DNA from 3 places in the Pectobacterium parmentieri genome. Region 2 is predicted to be linked to each of the others. Evidence: predicted binding sites of a transcription regulator. Region 2 holds the regulator's gene; each other region holds the start of a gene.
The links. Region 2 encodes LexA, which represses DNA repair genes until DNA is damaged. Its sites were predicted from a motif close to TNCTGTATGTACATACAGNA; they were not measured.
Positions count from the first base shown of each region.

Region 1: the regulator LexA is predicted to act here: its motif matches at 7,768-7,787, upstream of A8F97_RS08920 (DNA translocase FtsK 4TM domain-containing protein).
Region 3: the regulator LexA is predicted to act here: its motif matches at 1,307-1,326, upstream of rmuC (DNA recombination protein RmuC).

Region 1 is NZ_CP015749.1:1,993,996-2,004,220, forward strand. Features, by position in the region: gene A8F97_RS08900 (MFS transporter) at 1-346, opposite strand, end outside; gene serS (serine--tRNA ligase) at 662-1,957, opposite strand; gene A8F97_RS08910 (replication-associated recombination protein A) at 2,061-3,404, opposite strand; gene lolA (outer membrane lipoprotein periplasmic chaperone LolA) at 3,412-4,023, opposite strand; gene A8F97_RS08920 (DNA translocase FtsK 4TM domain-containing protein) at 4,272-7,709, opposite strand; gene lrp (leucine-responsive transcriptional regulator Lrp) at 7,824-8,318, opposite strand; gene trxB (thioredoxin-disulfide reductase) at 8,903-9,865, shown strand; gene cydD (heme ABC transporter permease/ATP-binding protein CydD) at 10,103-10,225, shown strand, end outside.
Region 2 is NZ_CP015749.1:3,374,153-3,384,377, reverse strand. Features, by position in the region: gene groL (chaperonin GroEL) at 1-279, shown strand, start outside; gene ubiC (chorismate lyase) at 556-1,089, shown strand; gene ubiA (4-hydroxybenzoate octaprenyltransferase) at 1,102-1,965, shown strand; gene plsB (glycerol-3-phosphate 1-O-acyltransferase PlsB) at 2,106-4,574, opposite strand; gene A8F97_RS15310 (diacylglycerol kinase) at 4,703-5,068, shown strand; gene lexA (transcriptional repressor LexA) at 5,179-5,787, shown strand; gene zur (zinc uptake transcriptional repressor Zur) at 5,817-6,326, opposite strand; gene A8F97_RS15295 (pirin family protein) at 6,433-7,131, opposite strand; gene A8F97_RS15290 (LysR family transcriptional regulator) at 7,244-8,140, shown strand; gene A8F97_RS15285 (glutathione S-transferase family protein) at 8,212-9,207, opposite strand; gene A8F97_RS15280 (DoxX family protein) at 9,315-9,710, opposite strand; gene A8F97_RS15275 (YqjK-like family protein) at 9,985-10,225, opposite strand, start outside.
Region 3 is NZ_CP015749.1:4,444,721-4,454,945, forward strand. Features, by position in the region: gene argH (argininosuccinate lyase) at 1-1,139, shown strand, start outside; gene rmuC (DNA recombination protein RmuC) at 1,371-2,927, shown strand; gene ubiE (bifunctional demethylmenaquinone methyltransferase/2-methoxy-6-polyprenyl-1,4-benzoquinol methylase UbiE) at 3,068-3,823, shown strand; gene ubiJ (ubiquinone biosynthesis protein UbiJ) at 3,836-4,459, shown strand; gene ubiB (ubiquinone biosynthesis regulatory protein kinase UbiB) at 4,456-6,096, shown strand; gene tatA (Sec-independent protein translocase subunit TatA) at 6,179-6,439, shown strand; gene tatB (Sec-independent protein translocase protein TatB) at 6,443-7,054, shown strand; gene tatC (Sec-independent protein translocase subunit TatC) at 7,058-7,807, shown strand; gene tatD (3'-5' ssDNA/RNA exonuclease TatD) at 7,889-8,671, shown strand; gene hemB (porphobilinogen synthase) at 8,689-9,711, shown strand; gene rfaH (transcription/translation regulatory transformer protein RfaH) at 9,774-10,225, opposite strand, start outside.

The DNA of each region.
Region 1 (10,225 bases), 1.4 Mb from region 2:
CGACCACAACCCAGATCAATGCACAACCAATCCCGGCAAGAAAACGCCAGAATAACCAGTTGCCAATATCCGTAGAAATGCCAAGCCCCACAATCGCAACGCTAAATAATAAAGCTGCGAAATAATAGCTGCGGTTAAACCCATAAAGTTTGATTAATTTGCCGGCGAATAGCGTTCCAATCAGATTGCCAGCGAAATAGGATGAGCCAACCAGGCCCACCTGCCAGACGGGCAGAGCCTGATAACTCAACCAAAGTGGAACCAGTGTATTTAATACCGCAATACAAACCGTCAGCAGCAGAAGTCCGCAGAGCAATAACAGCACTGGGCGGGAATAAGCAGACATAGCGAAGTGGATAACCAAACAACCGGAGAAGAGTGAGCGCATCATGACACTGCGACTATAAAAGTCAATCCGGGCAAAAGTGCTAAAACTTCTTTCTTAGATTATGGATTGAAAGAATTAATCAATACTCACAAAAAGGGCCATTGTTTTGAAAACAGAAGGTTACTACTCATCTGATTTTAAAACATTTTCAGCTTAGACATTAAGTAACAAAAGCGATATGGGATAGATAAGCTATTTTTACGATAAAAAAATATTACCGAACACGGGACGTAAAAAAAGCGCCCTAAGGCGCTTGATTCAGATAACCGCAGTTTAGCCAATAAATTCCAACCCGCCCATATACGGACGCAGCGCTTCAGGAATTTCAATTCGGCCATCAGCCTGCTGGTAGTTTTCCAGAACAGCCACCAGTGTCCGACCGACTGCCAGACCAGAACCATTCAACGTGTGAACCAGCCGAGTCTTCTTATCGGACTTGCTACGGCAGCGGGCCTGCATACGACGTGCCTGGAAATCCCACATGTTAGAGCAGGAAGAGATTTCACGATACGTGTCCTGCGCTGGTAACCACACTTCCAGATCGTAAGTTTTGGTGGAACCAAAACCCATATCCCCCGTGCACAGCAAAACTTTACGGTAAGGCAACTTCAGCAGTTGCAGCACCGTTTCAGCATGGGTCGTCAATTCTTCCAAGGCCTGCATAGAATCTTCAGGGCGGACGATTTGTACCAGTTCAACTTTGTCAAACTGGTGCATACGGATCAATCCACGCGTATCACGACCATACGACCCTGCTTCAGAACGGAAACAAGGCGTGTGTGCGGTCATTTTCAATGGCAAGGATTCTTCATCAAGAATCTCGTCACGCACCAGATTAGTCAGCGGGACTTCAGCCGTCGGGATCAGCGCATATTGGCTGCTGTCTGCTTCTTCGCTTAAAGGATTGGTGTGGAACAGATCTTCACCAAACTTAGGTAACTGGCCCGTGCCGTATAGCGTGGCGTGGTTTACCAGGTAGGGTACATACGCTTCCTGATAACCATGCTGTTGTGTATGCAAGTCAAGCATGAACTGAGCGAGCGCACGATGTAGACGAGCAATCTGCCCTTTCATCACGACAAAACGCGCACCCGTTAGTTTCACTGCGGCAGCAAAATCCAGTCCGGCAGCCATCTCACCGAGTTCAACATGATCGCGTACAGGGAAATCATATTTACGCGGCTCACCCCAGCGGGCAACTTCCTGATTTTGTGTCTCATCTTTACCTAACGGCACAGAATCATCCGGCAGGTTTGGGATCGTTAGCGCCAGATCGCGAATTTCATTCTGCAACTGATCCAGTTCTGCTTTCGCGGCATCCAGTTCTTCGCCTAATGTGTTAACTTCACGACGTAAAGGCTCGATATCTTCACCGCGCGCTTTCGCTGCGCCAATCTCTTTCGATCGGGAGTTACGCACGGCTTGCAGATTTTCGGTTTCTACCTGCAATACTTTACGACGTTCTTCCTGCTTACGCAGGGTCTCAACATCCAGCTTAAAGCCCCTGCGAGCCAGTAACTTTTCGGCGACTGCGTCTAGCTCATTACGCAGTAAATTGGGATCGAGCATGCTAATCCTGTGCTTATGATTATCAAATGAAATGGTGGCGTACACGGCGCGCTACGCGGCCGGCTTCAGAAAATATCTCGACAACCTTACCGCAACGCTTAGTTCAACGGTAGCGTTTTGTCGGGCTATTTTGATCCTGAGTCGCTAGCCAGGCGAGCTTTTCACCAATTTTGCCCTCAAGGCCACGCGAGGTAGGCACGTAATAGTGCGTATCAGCCATTTCCGGGGGAAAGTAACTCTCTCCTGCCGCATAGGCGTTAGGTTCGTTGTGCGCGTACCGATACTCAGCTCCAAGTCCCATTTCTTTCATCAACCGGGTAGGCGCATTGCGCAAATGTTCGGGAACATCATAATCTGGTTTCTCACGCGCATCCTGCATCGCTGCTTTGAAAGCGCTATATACCGCGTTACTTTTAGGGGCGCAGGCGAGATAAACGATAGCCTGTGCGATAGCACGTTCCCCCTCTGCCGGCCCAACGCGAGTGAAACAATCCCAGGCAGAGATAGCCACCTGCATCGCACGCGGATCGGCATTACCGACATCTTCTGAGGCAATCGCCAACAGTCGCCGCGCAACATACAGCGGATCGCCGCCCGCGGTGATGATTCGAGCGTACCAATAAAGTGCTGCATCCGGCGCAGACCCTCTCACCGATTTATGCAAAGCCGAAATCAGGTCGTAATAGCGATCGCCCTTGTTATCAAAACGGGCACTGCGTTCGCCAGCAATTTCATTGAGGAGAGCCGGCGTCAGGACACGCATCCCCTGCGCATCAATTTCCGCCATATCCGCCATCATTTCCAGACTATTCAACGCACGTCTGGCATCACCATTGACCAACTCAGCCAGCATTCGACCGGTTTCAGCAGGCAGGGCAATATTCTGCTCACCATATCCGCGCTCGCGGTCATTCATTGCCTGTAATAACACCTGTTCGATATCTTCTGCCGTCAACGCTTTTAGTAAATAGACGCGGGCGCGTGATAACAACGCGGAGTTGAGTTCAAAAGAAGGGTTTTCCGTTGTTGCGCCAATGAAGGTGATTGTCCCATCTTCAATATGTGGCAGAAACGCATCCTGCTGGCTTTTGTTGAAACGATGAACTTCATCAACAAACAAAATGGTACGTCGCCCTGCATTTCGATTTTGCCGAGCACGCTCAATCGCTTCACGAATTTCTTTGATGCCGGACGTCACGGCAGAAATGCGCTCGACATCCGCCTGCCCGTAATGCCCAATTAATTCTGCCAGCGTGGTTTTTCCCGTTCCTGGCGGCCCCCAGAGGATCATCGAGTGCAACTGCCCGGCCTCAATGGCTCGTGGCAGTGGCTTACCAGCGCCTAATAGGTGTTGTTGACCAATATATTGCGCCAATGTTGCTGGCCGCATACGCGCGGCCAGCGGTTGGAATTCATTATGGGAAAAATCAAGTGACAGGTTGCTCACGCTGGCCTCACTGACGCTGATCGTCCAGCGTGACGCCTTTCGGTGGCGTAAATGTAAATCGCGCGGCATTAACAGCGCCATTTTGCTGATTTTTCAGCACATAGGTACTGCGCTGCCCATCTTGTTCCGTCGCAGTAAATTGCTTGATCGTGCCGTTTGTCGTCACATTAATCGCAAACTGCTTCAGATTACCGCTCGCTGACTTCGGTGTAAGCTCGAAATCATCGCCCTTCTGCCGTACATCGTATTTATCCCAATCGCCGGTATCGTTACGCGTAATCAGGATGAACGGCGTATTACCCGTCGCATCTTTCAACCAGGTCGCGGTGACTTGCTCAACAAAGGGATTGTAGAACCAGAGCGTTTTTCCATCAGAAATCAATGCACTTTCATCAGGTGATATCGTTTTCCAGTTAAATAAGTTAGGGCGTTTTAACCACAGTTCCCCTTCCCCTTCCTGCACCGCTGCGCCATCCGCGCTGGTGACGGTCTGGCTGAAATTTGCATGGAAACTGTTTACTTTATTGAGTCGTCCCTGCAAATCTTTTGCCGCGTCTGCATAGACAGCGGTTGACGTCATTCCCGTAATCAGGCAACTGATAGCTAACCACTTTTTCATACGCATAATCCTTTGAATTTCCTGATATAACAGACCTTTTTTGTCAAGGCCAAACGCTTAGTGTTACGCCGATGTTCTTTGTAGATCACGGTTATTTGTGAACCATTGATATTTATGAATCTATGTTATCTGAACCCACTCGGACAATGGTAGATGAATTATCTGCTTATTAGCGCTTTTACGCTTCTTTGCATAAGGGCTGCACACGCAGCCCTTATGATGGAGTGATTTCAACGGATACCGCGTGGTTATTCCATTGATGGTGGTGCCAACACCTCGCGGTTACCATTGTGTCCAGGAGAGCTGACGATGCCCTGTGCCTCCATTTGCTCAACGATTCGCGCGGCGCGGTTATAGCCGATTCGGAACTGACGCTGTACGCCGGAGATTGATGCACGACGTTTATCGACCACAAATCCTACGGCCTGATCGAACAAAGGATCGAGTTCTTCATCGCCATCAAGACCGAGCCCCCCACCTTCCCCATCGTCGCCACCGCTGACGATATTATCAATATATTGAGGGCGACCACGTGCTTTCCAGTCTTGAACCACGGCATGGACTTCCTCATCGCGCACAAAAGCCCCATGCACACGGACAGGGATCGAGGAGTTGGGAGCCATATAAAGCATATCCCCCATTCCCAAGAGCGATTCAGCCCCCCCTTGATCGAGGATAGTCCGTGAGTCGATTTTGCTGGAAACGGTAAATGCGATACGTGTCGGGATATTTGCTTTGATAAGCCCAGTGATCACGTCAACGGAAGGACGTTGCGTCGCCAGTACCAGGTGAATCCCCGCGGCTCGCGCTTTTTGTGCCAATCGGGCAATCAGTTCTTCAACCTTCTTACCCACCGCCATTATCAGATCGGCAAATTCATCGACCATGACGACAATATACGGCAGTTTCTCCAGCACTGGCGGCGTCATATCCATACTGTCGCCCGGTTTCCAGAACGGATCGGGAATTGGACGCCCCATCGCATTTGCTGTCATCACGCGTTCGTTGTATCCCGCCAGATTACGCACACCAAGCGCTGACATCAGCTTATAGCGACGCTCCATTTCACCGACACACCAGCGCAGCGCATTTGCCGCATCCTTCATGTCGGTCACAACTTCCGTCAACAAATGTGGAATGCCTTCGTACACGGAAAGTTCCAGCATTTTTGGATCGATCATGATAAAGCGCACGTCTTCTGGCGTGGCTTTATACAACATACTGATGATCATAGCGTTGACGCCGACTGACTTACCCGATCCCGTGGTACCTGCAACCAGTAGGTGCGGCATTTTCGCCAGATCGGCAACGACGGGTTCGCCTGCAATATCTTTCCCCAACACGATTGCCAGCGGTGAAGGGTTATGTCGGAATGCGTCACAGTCCAGCACTTCTCGCAGATACACCGTCTGACGATGCGCATTTGGTAATTCCAGCCCAACATACGGTCTACCAGGAATCACCTCAACAATACGCACTGCAACAACTGACAGTGACCGTGCCAAATCGCGTGACAAATTCGAGATACGCGCCGCTTTAACGCCCGGTGCTAAATCTAGTTCAAAACGCGTGATTACCGGACCCGGAGAGTGATCGACCACATCCGCTTTTACCCGAAAATCAGCCAGACGCGCTTCAATCAATCGCGCAGTCTGTTCCAACGCGAAATTATCAACAGGCGCTTCGCTGGCGGGAGGCGGGGTCAACAAATCCAACGTTGGCAGCGGTGTTGTCGGTTTCTGGAGCGGTTGTTCATTACGCACCAGGAACGGATGAATCAGGCCATCCATTGCTGGATGGTGCGCTAGTGTATTTTCCTGTTTCACGTCCTCAACAGGCGCTGACGTCGGTTGCACTGGTTGACCAAACATCTGCGGGCTGCGCTCATCGTCGTCATCCTCATCTTCACCAGCATGCATCGGCGGGAACGTTGGCTCGGCACGATAGGACTGCTGTGAATACGGGGATTCGGATTCGCTAAACGTATGCGGTGCAGATTCGTGCTCATTCTCCGCGCTAAACGGCGAGAACGAAAAGGCGTTATGCGGAGCCAGAGGGGTTGGATGAACAGGCTCACTGACCGCAGGTGACGCTAGCGAAACAGGGGTTTCCTCATCAGGCTGCGACGCGCTGGCGTCATAACGGGACTGCTGCTGTGCAGCGAAATCTCTGGCTAACTGTGCTTGCAGAAGTGCGTCTTCATCGTCTTCCTGTAACGGGTATGCTTCACCATAGCGCTGACGCTGCTGGTCCAGATACGCTTGTTGCAGCGCAGTTTCTTGCTGCGCGATGTCATCCGGTGTCTCTTCCTGATACACGTCGTTCGTCAATTCCGTTTCTACGCTATCGCTCTGCGCCTGTAGCCTTGCTTGCTCTTCGGCCAGTCGCTGCGACGGTAACTTTATTCCATATGATGCCAACTCGCGCCGAGTTGGAATCCGTACCGGATTAGGGCGTGGCAATTCCGGCCCTACACCGCGTTTAATCTGCGGATTATCATCTGCATCAGCGCTGAACGCCGGCATAAAGGTGTTATTCGCGTTGAAATCGATATCGTGTGCAGATTGTGACGGCTCAGCAGACGGTTGAACCACTGGCGGCGTTACGATCGCCGGTACGACACTATTTCCGTAAGCACTCCCGTAAGACATAGACGCACTACCGTAGGGCTCAGGCGTGGTTACGTTCTCCTGCACCGCTACAGGAGGTTCAGGGATCTCAAACGAATACAGCGGCGGATTCAGCGATGGCGTTGAGTCAATCACAGATGGGGTAACGGGCGGCACAATGCCAGGCAATGGCGAATCAGACAATGCTACTGGCGTTTCTGCCGAGAGCATCGGTTGTGTAGCAGTCGGCACGTTTTCAATTAAAGATGATGCTTCTTCTATCGCGTTGTCCGCTACCGTGTCGTGTACGGCATCAGCAACGGAAGGCGCAGAAAACAGAACGTCATCGTCATCTCGCGGTTGCGTTATCGCCTCACGGGAGGTTTCATCGTGAGGTAGGTTAAGCACATCGTTCTCATCCTCTTCGCGATAATCCTCATCACGATAGTCCTCATCGCGACGTGAACGGTTTGACATGAATGTCAGACAACCCAATACACCAGCGCCAATTTTTTCGGCGATCGTTAACCATGACCAGCCGGTAAACAACGTTAACCCTGCGCCCCAGACACACAGCAGAACCAGCGTCGCCCCCATGCTATTAAAACGTGGGATCATTGAGCTGCTCAATAGGCTTCCCAATACACCACCGGAAGCAAAATAGTAGAGATCGTCAATATTCAACGCCGCCAGACCACAAGAGGTCAGGATCAGCGCCAACGTTCCAATCAGGCGAAGTGAAAAAGTAAAGTATTCAATGGATTGGTGGTTATCGCGCTGGCGGAAAGCCACCCAGCACAGGGATAACATAATCGGCGGAATGGCATAGGCCAGAACACCAAAAATAAAGAACAGCGTATCCGCCAGCCAGGCACCTGCCACACCACCAACGTTATGGATAGGCTCATGCCACGCAGTCTGCGACCAACTGGGATCGGAGGGGCTGAAACTAAGCAATGCGACACTGAGATAAACTGCAAAAAGTGCCACAACGATTAAAATCGCTTCAAGCAAACGACGTGTTCCGCTGAGTTTTTTCAGGGTAACGTCTTTATCTTCTGTATATTCCTGGCTCAAGAGTCTCTCCAGGGGCCTGTAAGGTTTATGACAAAGCGCCGAGAAAACCCGGCGCTGGGACTGTATAAATTCACAGGAGTGTAGCTGAATTTATCGGGTTTTGCACCCACGCGTTTATCGAGTCTTAATGACCAGACGGTTGCTTTGCTTCACTTCTTCCATCACCACGTAAGTACGGGTGTCGTTTACACCCGGCAAACGCAGCAGCGTTTCGCCCAGGAGTTTACGGTAAGCGGACATGTCCGGTACGCGCGTTTTCAACAGGTAGTCAAAATCACCGGAAACCAGATGGCATTCCTGAATTTCTTCCAACTTCTGCACCGCAGAGTTAAACTGTTCAAACACATCAGGCGCACCGCGATTTAGCGTTATTTCAACGAAAACCAGCAGTGACGCATCCAGATAATGCGGGTTTAGCAGCGCTGTGTAGCCATTAATGAAACCCTGTCTTTCCAGACGACGCACACGCTCCAGACAAGGTGTTGGCGACAGCCCAACCCGTTTGGAAAGCTCGACATTGGAAATACGCCCATCTTTTTGCAATTCGTTCAGGATGTTACGATCAATACGATCGAGATCTTTTCCTGGTCGCTTTTTAGTGTCTACCATTATTATTGTCTCTCTTCACTTTTCCCTGCACCCGCTTTACCCCGATAGACCTCATGTATCAGAGTTACCCTTAAAGAAGACACGCTGCCTATTTTGTCTATCAACAGTCATTAACTTTTCGCTCTCGCCCCACGTATTGCTCACCCGCGAAGAAGACCATCACGTCATATCCGTGGCCCAAAGGCCTACCTGCGCAAAAACGAATAAAAAAGCCGAGCTTTTAACTGTCCACATACAAAAAATTTCCTCTTACCTAGATGTTTTCGCAAATGCACAGCCGATTGTCAAAGTAAAACAACGAAAATCAGAAGAAACTGCCAGATTCGATAAGCCAGAGCCATTCACTGGGGTAAGCTCAATCATTTTACTTATGAATGCGTCTGATTTTTCAGCAATTTATTATCTCCATCGTCATTAACGATTAAACAAATAGCCAGCAACTTTTCTGCATACTTTTTTTACTCTTGTAATTTCCTTACAATCGTTCTCATTGTTCGTGGTAGATATGTTCGTTGCTAAAGAAACGTGTTTGTCGTAAAGGCTGGTTCTATGAACATTATCCGCCGTCATGAAATGAGGAAAGCATGGGTACCGTTAAACATCACAAGTTATTGATTCTGGGCTCAGGCCCCGCTGGCTACACCGCCGCAGTGTATGCTGCACGCGCGAATTTACAGCCAGTATTAATCACGGGTATGGAAAAAGGCGGTCAACTGACGACCACGACCGAAGTAGAAAATTGGCCGGGCGATGCCGACGATTTAACCGGCCCGCTGTTGATGGAGCGTATGCACGCACATGCGACCAAGTTCAATACCGAAGTGATTTTTGATCATATTGAACGTGTTGATTTGCAGAACCGTCCATTCCGTTTATTCGGCGACAGCGATGAATACACCTGTGATGCACTAATTATCGCCACGGGCGCATCAGCTCGCTACCTTGGCCTACCGTCTGAAGACGCGTTTAAAGGCAAAGGCGTTTCCGCCTGTGCGACTTGTGATGGATTCTTTTATCGGAATCAAAAAGTTGCCGTCGTTGGCGGCGGGAATACCGCTGTCGAAGAAGCCCTGTATTTGTCTAACATCGCTGCGGAAGTCCATTTGATCCACCGTCGCGAGACGTTCCGTTCAGAGAAGATCCTGATCGACCGTCTGATGGACAAAGTCAAAAACGGCAACATCATCCTACACACCAACCGCACGCTGGACGAAGTGCTGGGCGATAACATGGGCGTAACGGGTGTGCGTATCCGTGATACGCAAAGCGATGCCGCTGAAGAATTGGAGCTGGCTGGCGTGTTTATCGCTATCGGCCACAGCCCGAATACTGCCGTGTTTGGTGGCCAACTGGCACTGGAAAACGGCTATATCAAAGTGCAATCCGGTATTCATGGTAACGCGACGCAAACCAGCATTCCTGGCGTCTTTGCCGCAGGCGACGTAATGGATCACATTTACCGTCAGGCTATTACCTCCGCAGGTACCGGTTGTATGGCTGCACTGGATGCTGAACGTTATCTGGATGGATTGACCATCAACAAGTAGAACGATAGCTGAAACGGAGCGGCGGCGGCCGTTCCGTTTTCTTCCTTCCGATTTGCCTGTCGCAACACAAAAATTGATCGCCTCCCTCATTTCCCCTCTCCTTTTCGTTTGCAGCGCGTTCCTGTCGCGGTAACATGGCGGCATTCTGTATGATAGAAGATAATTTTGTTACCCAACGGTTACATAAGCGTTATTTTCTATTAAGTCCATTTCTGCAACATAACGAACTGGTCCCCGATGAAAAAAACCAGACAGCAAGAACTAACCGCTTGGCTGAAACAACAAAGCAAGCTGGCACAACGTTGGTTACGCCTTTCACTGCTGCTTGGGTTCCTGAGCGGTGCGTTAATCGTGGCGCAA
Region 2 (10,225 bases):
AACGCTGGTGAAGAGCCATCTGTGGTTGCGAATACCGTTAAAGCGGGTGAAGGTAACTACGGTTACAACGCGGCAACGGAAGAATACGGCAACATGATCGACTTCGGTATCCTGGATCCGACCAAAGTTACCCGTTCTGCGCTGCAATTCGCGGCTTCCGTTGCTGGTCTGATGATCACCACCGAATGTATGGTCACCGACCTGCCTAAAGGCGATGCGCCTGACTTAGGTGCTGCTGGTGGCATGGGCGGTATGGGTGGTATGGGCGGCATGATGTAATGTGGCACCCTTGTCGCCGGAAGCCATTTTCCGGTGGCAGGACGTCAGGTTACAGAAGTACGTCTTTCTGTCCCTTAAAGAGCACTATCCGGTTGCGATACCGGGTGGTGCTTTTTTTATGCGTTACACATTGAGTCCCATTGCTGAAATGTTGCCGTATCGTTGATGAATGCCTTTATAGCGTGTTATCGAGAGAACCATTCTGCGCTACAATAGGGACGCTTACTTTATTTACGAATGCTTTATTGATAAGCGACCCTGTCTGGAGTAGGGACAATGTCTGACGATGCGTCAACGCTTCTGCGCACCATATCCTGGTTTACTGAACCCCCTTCGGTATTGCCTGAACACATTGGTGACTGGCTGATGGAAACCAGTTCCATGACGCAGCGGCTTGAAAAATACTGTGCCCAACTGAGGGTCACGCTTTGTCGTGAGGGGTTCATTACGCCACAGGCGTTGGGCGAAGAGCGCGATCAACTCCCGCTTGATGAACGTTACTGGCTACGTGAAGTTGTGCTGTATGGTGACGATCGCCCCTGGCTTTTCGGTCGAACGATTGTCCCACAACAGACACTTGAAGGTGCCGGTGCGGCTTTGACGAAAATAGGTAATCAGCCGTTAGGTCGTTATCTGTTTGAGCAAAAATCGCTGACGCGTGATTACATTCATACCGGATGCTGCGAAGGCTTATGGGCGCGGCGTTCCCGCCTGTGTCTTTCTGGGCATCCGTTACTGTTGACTGAGCTTTTCTTACCGGAATCACCGGTTTATTACACACCCAGTGATGAAGGTTGGCAGGTAATTTGAGGAGATAAATCCTTGGAAAGAAGTGTTACAGCAGGGAAATGGCTGGCTTATTGTCGCTTGATGCGAATTGATAAACCGATAGGTTCTCTGTTACTGCTGTGGCCAACGCTATGGGCGCTGTGGCTGGCAGGAGGGAGAACACCTGCACCGTGGACGCTCTTTGTTTTTGTCGCTGGTGTTTTCTTAATGCGAGCAGCGGGCTGCGTTATCAATGATTATGCCGACAGGCATTTTGACGGCCATGTAAAACGTACCGCTTCTCGCCCATTGCCCAGCGGTGAGGTGAGCGAGCAATCTGCCAAAGTTCTGTTTGTGGTGCTGGTCTTACTGGCGTTTGGTCTGGTGTTGACGCTGAATAAGATGACGATCCTGCTGTCTGTCGCCGGTCTGGCTCTGGCGTGGATTTATCCGTTTATGAAACGGGTCAGCCATCTGCCTCAGTTTGTGCTGGGGGCGGCATTCGGTTGGTCGATCCCCATGGCCTACGCGGCAGTCAGTGAAAGCCTGCCCGTGACCTGCTGGATGATGTTTTTGGCGTATATTTGCTGGACGGTGGCTTACGATACGCAATATGCGATGGTGGATCGTGATGACGATCTAAAGATCGGCGTGAAATCTACTGCGATCTTATTTGGTCGTTTTGACAATATCATCATCGGGTTGTTGCAGCTTAGTATGCTGGCGTTGTTATTGGCTTTGGGATACATCACCGGACTGGGAACCCCCTACACTATTTCTCTGCTGGTGGCTGGTGGGATGTTTGTCTATCAGCAAATACTGACTGCTGGGCGTGAACGTGATGCCTGCTTTAAGGCATTCCACAATAATAAATATGCAGGTATGGCGATATTTATCGGTGTGCTGTTCGGTCTGTAAGGTAGACAGTAGAGACAAAAAAGCAGCGATTTCTCGCTGCTTTTTTTATGACGGAATGTTCGGTGACGTTTATTATGCTAAACGCATCCACGGCTTGATGGGGGCATGTTATCCGCCATTTTCCCGTTACTCCGGTCTGGCTATTCCTGCTTTGCCTCTTCCACCGCCTGACTGGCTGTTTCCATTTCGGTGGATGAGCTGGCGCTTTCGATAGTCAACCGAACTTCTGGAGTGATCAGATCGCCAAGGATGCTGTAGATTGCCATAATATCGCCTTGCGCTGCTTCCGCACTGTCGGTGATATACCCGGCTGTGCGTAACGTGGCAACCAGCGTCGAGAACACCGCTTTATCAAAAAACTCCGGTGCATTAATACCGTGCAGAACGGACAGACGTTGTGCCATATTCCGGCTTTCTTTTTCCAGCGTTCCACGATTGATTTCTGGATTTGCACATAGCAAAGACAGTGTAATCGCATAACGTTGCAGTGTTTCACGCACGCCAGCAGACAGCAGTTGTAGTGTGCGGATGCGTGGCGGATTGATGGCTAATTCGCCATCACGGCTGCACAGTAACTGTTGTCGAATCAGTTCATTAGCTAGTGTTTCCAGCACGTCCGGTAATTGCTCTTTGGAATAATGCAGGAACAACTCGGCTTGCAGCAGCGGATAGATTAGCGTGATTTGTTGCACGACGTCGGCAAGTGTAATCCGACGATGATGGATGACGATGCTGGCGATCAACGACGGTAAGACCAACAGATGCTGGATGTTATTGCGATAATACGTCATCAGAACCGCCTGCTCGCGCGGCAGAATGATGATATCGCCAATGCTGTCCTTCTCCACTTCGAATTTGTTCATGCTCAGCGCGTGTTCCAGCAATTCATTCGCTGTCTTTTTGGGAGCCGTAATATCCTTGTGGTAAGGAGTTTGACGCAGCAGTTGCAGGTAGCAATCGAGCTGTTCGTGCATTTGCTCACGCGTCAGTGAACGCTGTCGCGATGCTAATAACGCCGTAGAGCACAGGTTCATCGCGTTTGCTGCCGCCGAATTATTGATGCGCACCATGATATCCATAGAGATATCCTGCACTGTCGGCGTTAGCCAGCTTGGACGCTGCGCCTCGATGGGATCAATCGCATCACGCCACTGAGGTACATGCTGGTTCAGATAGGTTGTCAGCGGGAGCGGTTCACCGAAGTTCACATAGCCCTGACCCAGGTTACGCAGTTTGCGCAGACCGCGTACCATCTGCATAAAGCCTTCTTTTTCCTTCACCGCGCCGCGCAACTCTTTCGCATAAGTGCCGACTTCCATCACGTGTTCGTAGCCGACATAAATCGGCACCAGTGTGATAGGGCGCGTGCCGCCTCTGAGCATGGCCTGAATGGTCATGGCCAGCGTGCCGGTTTTGGGATCCAGAAGACGCCCCGTGCGGGAACGCCCGCCTTCCATGAAGTATTCAACTGAATAACCACGGGCAAACAGCTCGCCCAGGTATTCGCGGAAAATCGTGGAATAGAGTTTGTTACCTTTGAAGGTTCGACGAATAAAGAACGCGCCAAGACGGCGGAAGATCGGGCCCGCCGGCCAAAAATTAAGATTAATACCTGCGGCGATGTGCGGCGGGACTAAGCCTTGATGGTACAGGACGTAGGACAGCAGCAGATAATCCATATGGCTACGGTGGCAGGGCACATAGACAATGCCGTGACCATCCTGCGCCAGTTGGCGAACGCGTTCGGCGTTATGAACGTTGATCCCCTGATAAAGGCGGTTCCACGTCCAGCTCAATACGCGATCCGACAGTCGCACCGCTTCGTAGGAGAAATCGGCGGCGATTTCTTCCATCAGCGCAATCGCATTTTGCTGCGCTTTCTCATGAGAAATCTTCTTACTGCGAGCCTCATCGTCTACGGCTTTCTTGATCGCTTTGGAATCCAGCAACTTGTTAAACAGGTCCTGACGCACCGGCAAGCGTGGGCCAACAGCCGCTAAACGCTGGCGAGAGAAGTGCATACGCGCGACGCGCGCCAGTTTGTGGGCTATGGTTTTGTCAGTGCCATGCTCGGTTGCCATATAGCGCAGCGACACCGGGCTGGAGAAGCGGACAAAGCTGTCGCGGCCTAGCCACAGTACGGCAAAGAATTTTTCGATACCGTTGAGTAACCGCAGGTGTGGCGTGGCCTGAGAATGACCTTCCCGACCTGGAGAGCGCCCAAACATCACGGAAACGGGCACCATCTGCACGTCTAAATCTGGATTGGCGCGATGCAGATCCAGATAGTCGTGGAATAGCTTGACGGATTTCTGCTTGGGAACGTAATAACGGAAGACACGCGGCCCGTCATTAATAAAGACGTGGCTAGGGAGTTCAACGCCATTGAATTCGAACGGTTGCGAGGGATCGGGTAAGCCCAATGCCAGACATTTCGCGCGTAGCGTCAAGAGATCCGCCTGAGAGTTATAAGGCAGAACATAGAGTATAGGACGTGAGGGATCTAACCCCAACTCGACCACTGGATCTGCGGGAATAACTTTGCTTTTTACCAGCAGTTTCAGCGGGAGATTCAATAGTTTATAGTAAATTTTACGCCAACCTGACATAACAACGTGGAGCCTCTTGTTAGCAATTCGCCGCAAGGATACCAGAAACTGCGTCGGAGATCTGTGGTGATGAGACAACGTAAGCGCGTTAAAATGCGAATTATTTAGAGTATAAAAATGGAGGATAAATGAATAAAGCAACGGGGATGACCCGGATTATTAAGGCTACCGGTTATTCCCTTAAAGGGCTGAAGCAGGCGTGGCAGCACGAGGCGGCGTTTCGTCAGGAAACGATACTGACGATTGTCGGCGTTATTATTGCTTGTTTACTGCCGGTTACGCTGGTTGAGAAACTGCTGCTGATTGGTTCTGTGGTATTGATTATGCTGTTTGAACTGGCTAACAGCGCCATTGAAGCCGTCGTCGATCGCATTGGTTTAGAGCACCACGAATTGTCCGGTCGTGCGAAAGATATCGGGTCGGCGGCTGTCTTTGTTGCCATCTTGTTAGCCGCTGTTGTATGGGGCAGCATCCTCTGGCAACATTTTGCCTGACGCCCCGCATAAATGAATAAAAGTCAGGGGCTTTGCCTATATCTCGATTCCCAATTGTGCCTTACCTGTATATACTCACAGCAAGACTGTATAAACAACCAGGGGGCGGAATGAAAGTATTAACAGCAAGGCAGCAGCAGGTTTATGACCTGATCCGCGATCATATTGCGCAAACCGGAATGCCGCCAACGCGGGCGGAAATTGCCCAACAACTGGGGTTCCGCTCTCCGAATGCGGCTGAAGAACATCTGAAAGCGCTGGCGCGTAAAGGCGTTATTGAAATTGTATCGGGCGCATCTCGTGGTATTCGTCTGCTAATGGAAGAAGAGACAGGTATTCCTCTGGTTGGTCGTGTGGCCGCAGGTGAACCCTTGCTGGCACAGGAACATATCGAATGCCGCTATCAGGTTGACCCTGCCATGTTTAAACCTAGCGCCGACTTTTTGTTGCGTGTCAGCGGTATGTCAATGAAAAATATTGGCATTATGGATGGCGATTTGCTGGCCGTACATAAAACAGAAGATGTGCGCAACGGCCAGATTGTGGTGGCGCGTATTGACGATGAAGTGACAGTGAAGCGCTTGAAGAAGCAGGGGAATACGGTGCATCTTCTCGCTGAAAATGAAGAGTTTGCCCCTATCGTTGTCGACCTGCGTCAGCAAAGTTTTTCGATAGAAGGCTTAGCGGTTGGCGTTATTCGTAACAGCGACTGGAGCTAGCCGTTAGCAAAAAACGATAGCCCTTGGGGCTATCGTTTTTTAATCGGAACAGTATGGTCGTGATCGCAATGATCCGGCTGCTTGCATGATGCCACTTCCTGACAGTCCCCACATAACCCATGAGCTTCCACAACGCTGTGACGCAGCGTAAATCCTGACTGCTGCGCTAAGTTACGTAGCGTTTCTTCCACACCCTCGGTTTGACGTTCAGTGACTTGTCCACAGCGATCGCAGATGAAAAGGGCAGACGTATGGCTGTGGTCTTCGATGTGGTGGCACAGCACATAGCTGTTGTTTGATTCAACGCGATGAATGAAGCCTTGTTCCAGCAGAAAATCCAGGGCGCGATACACGGTAGGCGGTTTAGCCTGAGGTTCAGTGAGTCGCAGAAGATCCAGCAGGTCATACGCGCTGATCGCACCCGCCTGTTGTGCCATAAGGCGTAAAACCTCCAACCGCTGTGGCGTTAGACGCACCGCGCGCTGCTGACAAATCTGTTCAGCCTGGGCAAGAAGTTTGTCCTGTTTGGTTGAATCCATTGTCATATCACCCTGACACATTGAGGAACAAGACGGATATCTTACCACGACTGAATAAAAACGCCGAGTGAGCGGCGTTTTCCTACGAAGGTGACGGGAAGAAGAACTACACGACCAGATCGATGAGCAGTGCCCGCAAAGGAGTGTCTGCCTGTAGCGTCAACGCTGTTTCTTCCTTGATGAAGGCACCATCGCCGCAGTGTAATGTTTCACTGTGCTGGCCACCGTTCACCGTCGTTGAACCGTGAATCAGTTGGAGATACGCCTGATTTCCCTGTAGCACTATCGTGCTTTGTTCATCCGGTTGGAGATCGACATGGTGGATCCAAACCTGTTGGCGCAGTTGCAGGCTATCTTGCTCGCCTTCCGGTGAGGCAAGCAGAGTATGATTTGATGAATTGAGTCCCATGCGCTGCAATGGGATGTTCTCTCTGGTCTGGCAGGCGTTCAGCCATAATTGCAGCCGTGTTAACGGCTTGCTGGCGCTGGTATTATGTTCGCTGTAGCTGACGTTTGGCTGAGTGGCGAGCAACAAAACATCGCCAGCTTTAGCCTGAATATGGCCGCCGTTGCTGTCACGGTATTCTGCTTCGCCCTGAAGAATAATGTTCAGGATATCAACCCGTGGGTAGGTGCGCGGCTGGAATGATGCCCCCGGTGCCAGTACTTCCTGATTGAGCACGCGAAGAGAAGCATAGCCCAGCAACTGTGGGTCAAAATAGTGACCGAAAGAGAAAGTATAGCGTGCCTGCAACCAGCCATAGTCGGCTTGGCCGCATTGCCCCGCTGCTCTTCGTGTGATCATAATTTTTATCCCCCAGATAATTATTTCTTAAACCGATAGTAATTGTGTGGACGTTGGATTGTTAGCTAGTTAATCTGGTCGGTATATTCAAAATTCCTGAATGAGTACGAAGATGGCGAGAGAACGAGCATTGACGCTGGAAGCCCTGAGGGTGATGGATGCGATCGATCGTCGTGGCAGCTTTGCCGCTGCGGCAGACGAGCTGGGTAGGGTGCCTTCGGCACTGAGCTATACCATGCAGAAACTGGAAGAAGAGTTAGATGTGGTGTTGTTCGATCGCTCCGGGCATCGTACTAAATTCACGAATGTCGGACGCATGCTGCTGGAACGTGGGCGTATTTTGCTGGAAGCCGCAGATAAGCTCACCACCGATGCGGAAGCGCTGGCTCGCGGTTGGGAAACGCACCTGACGATTGTGACGGAAGCCCTGATTCCAACTCAGCGGATTTTTCCCCTAATCGATAAACTGGCGCTCAAAGCAAATACGCAGGTATCGATTCTGACGGAAGTGCTGGCAGGGGCGTGGGAGCGTCTTGAACAAGGGCGTGCCGATATCGTGATTGCGCCAGACATGCATTTTCGTGCGTCTTCTGAGATGAATACCCGCAAATTGTACACGATGAACAACGTTTACGTCGCTAGCCCAGAGCATCCCATCCATCAGGAGCCTGAGCCGCTGTCGGATGCGACTCGTGTGAAATACCGTGGAATTGCCGTCGCAGATACCGCGCGTGAACGTCCAGTTCTGACCGTGCAATTGCTGGATAAGCAGCAGCGTCTGACGGTGAGCTCGCTAGATGATAAACGACGTGCATTGCTGGCTGGATTAGGTGTTGCAACCATGCCTTACCCGATGGTGGCGCAGGATATTGCCGAAGGGCGTTTACTGGTGATTGGGCCAGAACATCAAATGGAAAGTCAGATTATTATGGCGTGGCGACGAGACAGCATGGGCGAGGCGAAATCCTGGTTCCTGCGGGAAATTCCCAAATTGCTGAACCAACCCTAAATTCCACGCTTTTCTGCGGCAAGGTGTGGCGGTCACACCTTGCCTCAGCACTTCATGCGTTACGTAAAACTTTAGTATAAATCGACAAACGTCTTATCACGCTGATGAGGTTGGTTCAAATCTTGCTCTGGACCCAGAGAAATCACGCCGTGCGGATTAATCGTACCGTGGCTGCAATAATAATGATGACGAATGTGCGCCATATCGACGGTATCAGCGATACCGGGCATCTGATAAATATCACGCAAAAAGCCGAACAGATTGGGATAATCGCTCAGGCGATATTTATCGCATTTAAAATGTGTGTGATAGACCGGATCGAAACGGATCAACGTCGTCCACAGTCGCAGATCGGCTTCGGTTAACTGCTCACCGGTCAGATAACGCTGTTTTGCCAGAATGGCTTCCAGATCGGATAGCGCCGCGAAAACGGTGGTGGCAGATTCATCGTAGGCCGACTGGCTCGTCGCAAAACCGGCTTTGTAAACACCGTTGTTGACCTTGTCGTAAATCCAGCCGTTCAATTCGTCAATCTGAGTACGTAGCGCTTCTGGGTAGTAATCTCCGGCTGTTGCGCCTACACCATCAAAAGCGCTGTTCAGCATACGGATGATATCTGCGGATTCGTTACTGACGATAGTATGTTGCTCAGTGTCCCACAGGACGGGAACAGTCACACGACCGCTGTAGTCCGGTTTGGCATGAAGGTAGAGTTGGTAGAGAAATTCGTGCTGATAGAGCGAGTCACCCGTCGCGGCCTCAAAATCGGTACCGAACGTCCAACCGTGATCGAGCATGAGTGGATGAACTACCGAAACCGCGATGTGATTTTCCAACCCTTTCAACTGGCGCATTAACAGCGTTCGATGCGCCCACGGACAGGCGAGTGAAACATACAGGTGATAACGGCCAGACTGAGCGGGAAAGTTGCCTTTGCCAGTGAGGCCAGGGGAACCATCAGGCGTTACCCAATTGCGGAATACGGATTCTGAACGTTTAAAGTGACCGCCGGTAGATTTGGTTTCATACCAGGTATCGTGCCATACGCCGTCAACCAATTGTCCCATAAATCCTCCCGTTAGTGAGTGATGATAAGAAGACGGCAAGCCTTGTGTGCTTGCCGTCTAATTCATATTCGATGATTAAGTGTAGTACAGGCCAGAAAAGGCTTTTCTTACCACTTTTTGCCCAGCAGACGGTCGATGCTGAATGCGCCTGGGCCAGTTACCGCCAGCAGGAGGTAACCACCAGCGATGGTCAGGTTTTTCATGAACATCAATTGGTTCATGCCTTCCGCAAAGTTAGAGTGGAAAAGCAGAGCTGTCAGCAGCGTAAAGCCCGCGGTAAACAGCGCGACGGTACGAGTCAACAGTCCGAACAGAACCGCCAGACCACCACCCAGTTCCAGCAGAATTGTCAGCGGCAGCAGGAAGGTCGGTACGCCCATTGCCTGCATATATTGTTGTGTGCCCGCATAGGCATCACCCAGCTTACCGTAACCTGCAACGATAAACAGAATTGGCATTAAGATACGTGCAACCAGTAGTGCAGTGCTTTCTAAATTTTTCATCATCTCTCCAATTAATTTTGTTGTGGGCTATATGGCCCTGTTGTGTTTGTTGCAGCAGGTGTTGTCTGAAAATTTGGCCCGCCATCAGGTTATGGGCAGATAGTATAGGGAGATGATTTGTGCTACCAGCGAGTATAATTGTTGTTTTATTTCAGAAAAATTGATGTTTGGTTAAATTGTTAAGAACGCGCTGTCATCGCGTGAGCGCGTTAGGCAAAAAGTGAGATGAAAAGTGTCTAATAGGGAAGGCAAATAACCGATGCAACAGAAGGCATTACGGACGTTGGTCAAACGTTTTGCGTACGAGTCGGAATGTCCCCCATAGCCCGGCAAGGCGGCGTCCCCAGCGGATCATGCGGCTAGGGTGGCGCACGCCATAGAGCGCCACGAGGCTGGAGCCAGCGATCCAGTATTTACGCCACTGCATCAGGCTTTGCCAGCCACGATCGTAACGGGCGGTGCTATCCAGCCAGTGTTTCTTACCCGCCGCTAAATCCAACCGTTGCTGCTGTATC
Region 3 (10,225 bases), 1.1 Mb from region 2:
GCGATGCAGAAGACATTCACAGTTGGGTTGAACTGCGCCTGATAGAGAAAGTCGGTGATTTGGGCAAAAAACTGCATACCGGTCGCAGCCGTAACGATCAGGTCGCAACCGACCTGAAACTGTGGTGCAAGGCGCAGATTGCAGAGCTGCTGCTGTCAGTGCGCCAACTGCGTCAGGCGCTGGTCACGACGGCAGAAGCGAATCAGGATGCCGTGATGCCGGGTTACACCCACTTGCAGCGCGCGCAGCCGGTGACGTTTGCACACTGGTGTCTGGCTTATCATGAAATGCTGGCGCGTGATGAAAGCCGTCTGGAAGATACGCTGAAGCGTCTGGATGTCAGCCCGCTGGGCTGTGGCGCGCTGGCAGGAACGGCTTATCCTATTGACCGTGAGCAGTTGGCTGGCTGGCTGGGTTTTGCTTCCGCCACGCGCAACAGTCTGGATACGGTTTCCGATCGCGATCATGTACTGGAACTGCTGTCCGACGCCTCGATCGGCATGATCCACCTGTCGCGTTTTGCCGAAGATCTGATCTTTTTCAACAGCGGTGAAGCGGCGTTCGTCGAGCTTTCTGACCGTGTGACATCCGGTTCTTCCCTGATGCCGCAGAAGAAAAACCCGGATGCGCTGGAGCTGATTCGTGGTAAATGTGGCCGTGTACAGGGTGCGTTAACGGGCATGATGATGACGCTCAAAGGCCTGCCGCTGGCGTATAACAAGGACATGCAGGAAGACAAAGAAGGGCTGTTTGACGCGCTCGACACCTGGCACGATTGCCTGATGATGGCGGGTCTGGTGCTGGAAGGCATTCAGGTGAAACGTCCACGCTGTAAAGAAGCCGCCGAGCAAGGCTACGCCAACTCGACAGAGCTGGCGGATTATCTGGTCGCGAAAGGCGTTCCGTTCCGTGAAGCGCACCATATCGTGGGTGAAGCGGTGGTTGAAGCCATTCGTCAGGGCAAAGCGTTGGAAGCACTGCCGCTGGCCGATCTGCAAAAATTCAGCGCCGTGATTGGCGAAGATGTATACCCGATTCTGGCGTTGCAATCCTGTCTGGATAAGCGTGCTGCACAGGGTGGCGTATCACCACAGCAGGTTGCCAAAGCTATCAGCGATGCGAAGCAGCGCCTAGGTTAAGTCGCACTCTTCGCTAAGCTATACCTTCCATTCCCCCAATGTAGGTGTTCACGTTGGGGGAATGGAAGCGTTACTGCTCTGATTTTTCTGCAAATTATCGTATGCCCATATTCATATGGAATGCGGCTCGCATTTTTTGGCTCAACCTACTCCCCCGTCAGAATTGTTTCTGGACATCCATACAGTATCATTTTACCTTGACCGACAGCGTGAAAGGCCTGCGGAGGCAAAGTGGATATCAGCATATTTTATGGTCTAGGCGGTGGTGCGGTGGGTCTGCTGATCGGGTGGTTAATTGCCAGCCTGATTCACCAGCAGAAGCTGTCGCAGCATGATACCGAACAACGGTTGCTGGCTCAGACATTACAGCAGGCTCAACAGTCGCTCAGCGAACAGCAGCAGGCAAAGCAGCAGGACGAACAACGGCTGCGGCAAAACGAGCTGGAACTGCGCACGGTTCACGCTCAACTCTCTGCCAGCCATGAAAAGCTGCAACAGCTTGGTGAACTCCGCACTGAGTGCGTGCAGTTAAATCAGGAACTGCGGACGCTACGCGAAATCAATAGCACACTGGAAGCTGAACTGCGTGAAGTCACCATTCGGTTAGAAGAAACCCGGATGGCGGCGGAAGAGAAGCAGCGGTTGCTGGCAAGCAGCGAACAGCGGTTGACGACGCAATTTGAGAATCTGGCGAATCGTATTTTCGAACACAGCGGTCGCAAGGTGGACGAACAAAATAAACAGAGTCTGGATAAGTTGCTGATGCCGTTGCGTGAGCAACTTGATGGATTCCGCCGTCAGGTACAGGACAGCTTTGGCGCGGAAGCACGTGAGCGCCACACGCTGGCGCACGAGATCCGCAATCTGCAACAGTTGAACGCGCAGATGGCACACGAAGCCATCAACCTGACGAAAGCGTTGAAAGGCGACAATAAGACGCAGGGTAACTGGGGTGAAGTGGTGTTAAGCCGCGTGCTGGAAGCCTCTGGCCTGCGTGAAGGCTATGAATACCAAACACAGGTTAGTGTGCAAACGGGGACAAATAGCCGTTTGCAACCGGATGTCATCGTGCGTTTACCGCAGGGCAAAGATGTCGTGATCGATGCCAAGATGTCGCTGGTGGCCTACGAGCGTTATTTCAATAGTGATGATGATGTAGAACGTAGTACGGCGCTGAACGAACATTTGCTCTCGGTGCGCAGCCATATTCGGCAGTTGAGCAGCAAAGATTACCAGCAGCTTCCGGGGCTGCGTTCGCTAGACTACGTGCTGATGTTTATTCCCGTCGAACCCGCTTTTCTGGTCGCTATCGACCGCCAGCCCGAGTTGATCAACGAGGCGTTAAAGCACAACATTATGCTGGTCAGCCCGACCACGCTGCTGGTGGCATTGCGTACCATCAACAATTTATGGCGCTATGAGCAACAGAGCCGCAATGCACAGCAGATCGCCGAGAAAGCCTCACGGCTATACGATAAGCTGCGGTTGTTTGTAGATGATATGGAATCTCTGGGGCAGAGTCTGGATAAAGCGCAGGGCACTTATCGTCAGGCGATGAATAAACTTTCTTCTGGGCGTGGTAATCTTATTGGCCAGGCTGAGGGGTTCCGCGCGTTGGGTGTAGAAATTAAACGCACGATCAGCCCGTCATTGGCAGAAAAAGCAATGGCTCATGAGCACACTGAGCACGATGAATTATTGGGCTCCGCCGCGCCCGACTCTGGCTCTCCAACCGTAAAAACGGAAGGTGAAGAAGGGCCGCCAACGCACAAGCAGCTTGAAGTATGACAGCATAAATAGGTATGAATTTCGTGGGTTTGGCACTCATGCTATGCGAAATTAGTGCAGTGGGGTTTTTATCCGGGTCTGGTACACTCTCACCATTAATGGGTAGACCCGAAATTTGACTGAAATAGTAGGCGGATAAGATGGCAAGTGAGCAGGAGAATACGGCCGACTTTGGTTTCCGGACTGTCGCCAGGGATGAAAAAGAAGTCATGGTGGCTGAGGTTTTTCATTCTGTAGCAGCAAAGTATGACCTGATGAATGACCTGATGTCCTTTGGTATCCACCGTATTTGGAAGCGTTTCACCATTGAATGCAGTGGGGTAAGACGTAACCAGCGCGTGCTGGATCTTGCAGGTGGAACTGGGGATTTAACCGCCAAATTCTCCCGCATGGTGGGCGAAGGGGGTGAGGTCATTCTGGCGGACATCAACGCATCAATGCTGAAGGTCGGCCGCGAGAAACTGCGTAACAAAGGTATTATCGACAACATCAACTACGTGCAGGCAAATGCAGAAGCGCTGCCGTTCCCCGATGATTTCTTCGACTGCATTACTATCTCCTTTGGTCTGCGCAACGTGACGGACAAAAACAAAGCGCTACGCTCCATGTACCGTGTTCTAAAGCCGGGCGGTCGGTTACTGGTGTTGGAGTTTTCCAAACCGGTGATTAAACAGTTGAGCACCGTTTACGATGCCTATTCATTTCATATCCTGCCGAGAATTGGCGAAGCTGTGGCAAGTGATGCCGGGAGCTACCGCTATCTGGCGGAATCTATCCGCATGCACCCCGATCAGGAAACGCTGAAAGGGATGATGAGCGATGCCGGTTTTGACAGCGTTAACTATTTCAACCTCACCGGTGGAATCGTTGCGCTGCACCGTGGGTTTAAATTCTGATTGGAAACGCCAATGCTGATAACGTCTTTTCTGACAGCTACGCTGGAAACTGCGCTGAATCAGCTTCTTTTTCACGACACTGTTTCTTGTGATCGGAGCATGAAGTCTGCCCGTCAGCGTTTACAGGGAAAAACACTCCAGATCGCGCTGGCTGAACTGGATGTTCCTTTGGTGCTGGTGTTTAACGAACAGCGACTGGATGTCGTTAGCCAGTGGGGCGAATTGGCTGATTGTCGTCTGAATACACGCGTCCCGGTTCTGATGAAATTACGCGATCGTCAACAGCTATCGTCACTGATGCGTAGCGGTGAACTGGTTATTGAAGGTGATATTCAAGTCGTTCAACAGTTCATCGTGCTGTGCGATCTGGCGGAGTTCGATCCGGCGGAATGGCTATCCCCTTATCTGGGCGATATCGTTGCTCAGGGCCTTAGCCAGACGGCACAGAAAACACTGGGTTTCCTGAAACGGTCATTACATCAGCAGCAACATTTTCTTTCCGAGACGTTAACGGAAGAGTGGCGACTGGCACCGGGAAAACTGGAAAACGCCTGGTTCCACGAGGAAATTGTTGCGCTGGATAAATCCGTTGATGTGTTGTCTGAACGGCTGGCGAAACTGGAGACCTTACGATGACGCCCGGTGAATTACGCCGCCTCTACAGCATTGTGCGTGTGTTGTTGAGCTATGGTCTGGACGAACTCATTCCTAAAATGCGTCTGACGTTTCCACTGCGTGCGGGTCGCCGCCTGCTGTTTTGGTTACCTAACCGCCACCGCAACATGCCTTTAGGGGAACGTCTGCGTTTAGCGCTTCAGGAGTTGGGGCCGGTGTGGATTAAGTTCGGGCAAATGATGTCGACGCGCCGCGATCTGTTTCCACCTGCTATCGCCGATCAGTTAGCAATGTTGCAGGATAAGGTTGAGCCGTTTGATGGCAAACTGGCGCGTGAGCAGATTGAGCTGTCAATGGGGGGGATCCCTCTTGAAGAGTGGTTTGACGATTTTGATATCAAACCGTTGGCTTCAGCTTCGATTGCACAGGTTCATACCGCCCGCCTGAAAAGTACGGGAAAAGAGATTGTTATCAAGGTGATCCGCCCGGATATTTTACCTGTCATCAAGGCAGATATGCGCCTGATGAAACGTCTGGCTGGCTGGTTGCCTCGCTTGTTACCGGATGGTCGCCGTCTGCGCCCGCGTGAAGTGGTGCTGGAATATGAAAAAACACTGCTTGATGAGCTGAATTTGCTGCGAGAAGCGGCAAATGCCATCCAACTGCGGCGTAATTTTGAGAACAGCCCGATGCTGTATGTGCCGGAAATTTATTCGGACTATTGCAGAGAAAGCATGTTGGTCATGGAACGTATCTACGGCATTCCTGTTTCTGATGTCGACGCGCTGCAAGCCAATGGAACGGATATGAAATTGCTGGCAGAGCGCGGCGTTCAGGTGTTCTTCACGCAGGTATTTCGCGACAGTTTCTTCCATGCGGATATGCATCCCGGCAATATCTTTATCAGCTACGATCACCCCGAAGACCCGCAGTACATCGGTATTGATTGCGGTATCGTCGGTTCGTTGAATAAAGAAGATAAGCGCTATCTGGCTGAGAATTTCATCGCTTTTTTCAACCGTGATTATCGCAAAGTCGCCGAACTGCATGTAGATTCGGGCTGGGTGCCTGCAGATACCAATGTTGCAGATTTTGAGTTTGCTATTCGTACTGTCTGTGAGCCGATTTTCGAGAAGCCGTTGGCGGAAATTTCGTTCGGTCATGTATTGTTGAATTTGTTTAATACGGCGCGTCGCTTCAATATGGAAGTACAGCCTCAGTTGGTATTGCTGCAAAAAACGCTGCTGTATATTGAAGGCGTTGGTCGGCAGCTTTATCCGCAGCTCGATCTGTGGAAAACCGCTAAGCCTTTTCTGGAGAGTTGGCTGAAGCAACAGGTCGGTTTACCTGCGGTTTTCCGGGCGCTAAAAGAAAAGGCACCGTTCTGGGCTGAGAAACTGCCGGAGCTTCCTGAGCTCTTTTATGATGGGCTGCGTCAGCATAAGATGTTAAAGCAAAGCGTCGATAAGCTGGCACATGAGCTGAAAACGCAGCAGGCTCGCCAAGGACAGTCACGATATCTTTTGGGTATTGGCGCAACCCTGCTAATCAGTGGTACGGTGTTACTGGTTGGTCGTGTTGGAACCGATATGGTTCCCGCAGGGTTGATGGCAGCAGGAATTGTTGCCTGGTTTATCGGTTGGCGTCGAACTCGTTGAAGCAGATCATGATGCACGCCAGAATTACCCGATATAATAACGAAAATTCTGTCGTTCCCCTTTTTGAAAAGAGGTAAATGTTATGGGTGGTATTAGTCTCTGGAACCTGTTGATTATCGCAGTTATCGTCATCTTGCTGTTCGGAACCAACAAGTTGAGAACGCTGGGTTCGGATTTGGGCGCGTCAATCAAAGGCTTTAAGAAAGCCATGGGTGACGAACAGCCGCCGGCTAGTACAGACAAAACGCAGCCAGATGCCGATTTCTCTACCAAGTCTATTGCTGACAGCCAATCAGACGTCAAGCAGGGCGATACGAAGAGCCAGCATAAAGAGCAGGTGTAATCTGTGTTCGATATCGGTTTTGGTGAATTGCTATTGGTGATGATTCTCGGCCTGATTGTTCTCGGGCCGGAGCGTCTCCCCGTCGCAGTCAGAACGGTTGCAAGCTGGATCAGGACGCTGCGTTCGCTGGCATCTACGGTTCAGAATGAACTGGCGCAGGAACTGAAACTCCAGGAGTTTCAGGAAAGCCTGAAGAAAGTCGAAAATGCCAGTTTGCAGAACCTGTCGCCTGAGTTGAAAGCCTCAATGGATGAACTCAAAGAGGCGGCAGAGGCGATGAAACGTGGCTATACCGGAACATCGTTACCGCAAACGTCAGAGGGGCTCGCAAAATCAGACGATCCCAAAAAATCAGACGTTCACAATGCGGCGATGGAACCGCAGCGCAACATCCCACTGAGCGATCCCGAAGCCGCTTATGATGGGGTGATTGAAGCGGAAGCCACAGTACGTCCGGCAGTCAGCCAGCCTAAACCTGAAAACAGTGTTGCTTCTGAATATCACCATGATGGCCGTAACGCTACAGGTGATGAAGTTGTCGGCAACGATAATGTCAAACCTGAGCAGTCCCAGTCTTCTGCTGTTTCTGCCCGCCAACCGAGCGATAGTCTTTAGTTTATGGCCGATGAAGATACTCAACCGCTAATTAGCCACCTTATTGAGCTACGCAAGCGACTACTAAACAGCATTATCTGTGTGCTGGCGGTATTTATTGCGCTGGTGTACTTTGCCAATGACATTTACCAACTGGTTTCTGCACCACTCATCGAGCAATTGCCTGCCGGCGCCAATATGATCGCGACTGATGTCGCTTCACCGTTCTTCGCGCCGATAAAGCTGACGATGATTGTCTCGGTGTTTATTGCCGCGCCACTGGTGCTGTATCAGGTGTGGGCGTTTGTCGCGCCTGCCCTGTATAAACACGAACGTCGCTTAATGATGCCGTTACTGGTATCCAGCAGCCTGCTATTTTATTCGGGTATGGCGTTTGCGTACTTTGTGGTGTTCCCGCTGGCGTTTGGTTTTTTTGCGAAAACTGCGCCCATTGGCGTGGTGATTGCAACTGACATCAATAACTACCTCGATTTTGTTATGGCGCTGTTCATGGCGTTCGGCGTATCGTTTGAGGTGCCCGTTGCCATTGTGCTGCTCTGCTGGAGTGGCGTGGTGACGCCGGAAGATCTGAAGAGAAAGCGTCCTTATATTTTGGTGGGCGCATTCGTTGTCGGGATGCTGCTAACGCCGCCGGACGTTCTCTCACAGACGCTGCTGGCTATCCCGATGTACCTGCTGTTTGAAATCGGCGTCTTCTTCGCGCGGTTTTATGTTGGTAAAGGCCGAAGAACCGAAACCGAAGAGCTATCGTAGTCACTCACGGTTACCTGCGGCAGGACGGTAAAATGACCTCTCTTTGAGAGGTCTTATTTTTTATTCGCTAGAGTGAAAGTCATGTTTGATATTGGTGTCAACCTAACCAGTTCTCAGTTTGAAAAAGACAGGGAACAGGTCGTCATCCGGGCAAAGCAAGCGGGTGTCAGTGGCATCTTGATCACAGGAACCAATGCCCAGGAAAGCCATCAGGCCATGTTACTGGCGCAAGCTTATCCCGATTACTGCTGGTCAACGGCGGGTGTTCATCCGCATGATGCCAGCCAGTGGAATGGTGATATCGCTGAACAGGTTCACCACATGGCAAATGCTGCCTGTGTGGTTGCCATTGGCGAATGTGGGTTGGATTTCAACCGTAACTTTTCGACTCCAGAAGAGCAGGAGCGAGCATTCAGTGCACAATTGGCCATTGCTGCTGAGCTGTCCATGCCGGTTTTCCTTCACTGCCGCGACGCACATCCCCGCTTTATCTCTCTGCTGACGCCGTGGTTGGGTCAGTTACCTGCTGCTGTGGTTCACTGCTTTACTGGTAATCGCCAAGAGTTGGATGCGTGTCTGGCGGTGGGCTTAACGATTGGCATTACCGGCTGGGTTTGTGATGAGCGTCGTGGACTTGAACTCCGCGCCTTACTGCCACATATCCCTGCCGATCGGCTGTTGGTGGAAACCGACGCACCTTATCTGTTACCCCGGGATTTACGCCCTAAACCAGCATCCCGCCGTAACGAACCCTGTTATCTGCCCCATATTATTCGCCAGATTGCGGAGTGGCGTGGAGAAGATGCCACATGGTTGGGGCAGATTACAGATGAAAATGCCCGCCGGATTTTCCGGCTGGCCTGATTCAGGAGAATAATGACATGAGCAATGCTTTTCCCGGCACGTTCCCTGGCCGACGTATGCGTCGCATCCGCCGCCATGATTTCAGCCGCCGTCTTGTTGCTGAAAATCAACTGACGGTGAATGATTTGATTTATCCCGTTTTCGTGATGGAAGGGACAAATCATCGTCAGGAAGTTCCCTCAATGCCGGGGGTATACCGGATGACTGTCGACGTGCTTCTGAAAGAAGCCGAAGAGATCGCTAAGCTTGGCATCCCGGTGCTGTCACTGTTTCCCGTTGTTGAAGCGGATAAAAAATCACTCTATGCCGAAGAAGCCTATAATCCGAATGGCTTGGTTCCGCGCACGATCCGCGCGTTGAAAGATGCTGTCCCTGAGCTGGGTTTGCTGACGGATGTGGCGCTCGATCCCTATACCACACATGGGCAGGACGGAATTATTGATGAAGAGGGTTATGTGATTAATGACGTCACCAAAGAGATTTTGGTGCGTCAGGCGTTGTCTCACGCCGAGGCTGGGGCCGAAATTATTGCCCCCAGCGACATGATGGATGGACGTATCGGGGCCATCCGCGACGCTCTTGAGGCGCAGACCTTGATCAATACCCAGATCATGGCGTATTCAGCTAAATATGCATCGTGTTATTACGGACCTTTCCGTGATGCCGTGGGTTCAGCGAGTAATTTGAAAGGCGGCAATAAGAAAACCTACCAGATGGACCCGGCCAACAGCGATGAAGCCTTGCAGGAAATTGCACAGGATTTGCAGGAAGGCGCGGATATGGTGATGGTCAAACCGGGGATGCCTTACCTGGATGTGGTTCGTCGCGTCAAGGAGACGTTCGGCGTGCCGACGTTTGCTTATCAGGTCTCTGGTGAGTATGCGATGCACATGGCTGCGATTCAGAACGGTTGGTTGCAGGAGCAACCGGTGGTGATGGAGTCTCTGTTGTGCTTTAAACGCGCGGGCGCAGATGGCGTACTGACCTATTTTGCTAAGCGTGTCGCACAGTGGCTGCACGATCAGAATATGCAACGCTAAACCTGTTCTCACCCGGCGTGGTGCAAACGCGCCGGGTGAGGCAAAGAAGATGGCGTGCTTGACTAGGTTTTACGAAATTCTCGGTTATCTATGCTGTGCTTGACCTGCTTGTTTAGCATACACAGCAATAACATTGAGCGGGCTTCACCATCAGGTTCGGTGTAGATCGCCTGAAGGCCAGAGAAGACACCATCGGTGATCACAACGTTATCACCGGGCTGTGGCGTCAACGGGTCAATGATCTTCTGTATGGGGCGAAGTGATAGCTCATCAATAACCTGCTGCGGAATGGTCGCTGGCAGTGCACCAAATCGCACAAAGCTGTTCACCCCACGCGTCGCGCTGATGGTGGTGGTGTGGATGCGCTCGGGGTCGAATTCCACAAACAGGTAGTTCGGGAACAGCGGCTCACACACTTCAGTTCGCTTACCACGAACAATTTTGTCTAGCGTGATCATCGGGCTCACGCAAGTGACATCCTGACGTTCCAGATGCTCTTTCGCTCGCAGCAGTT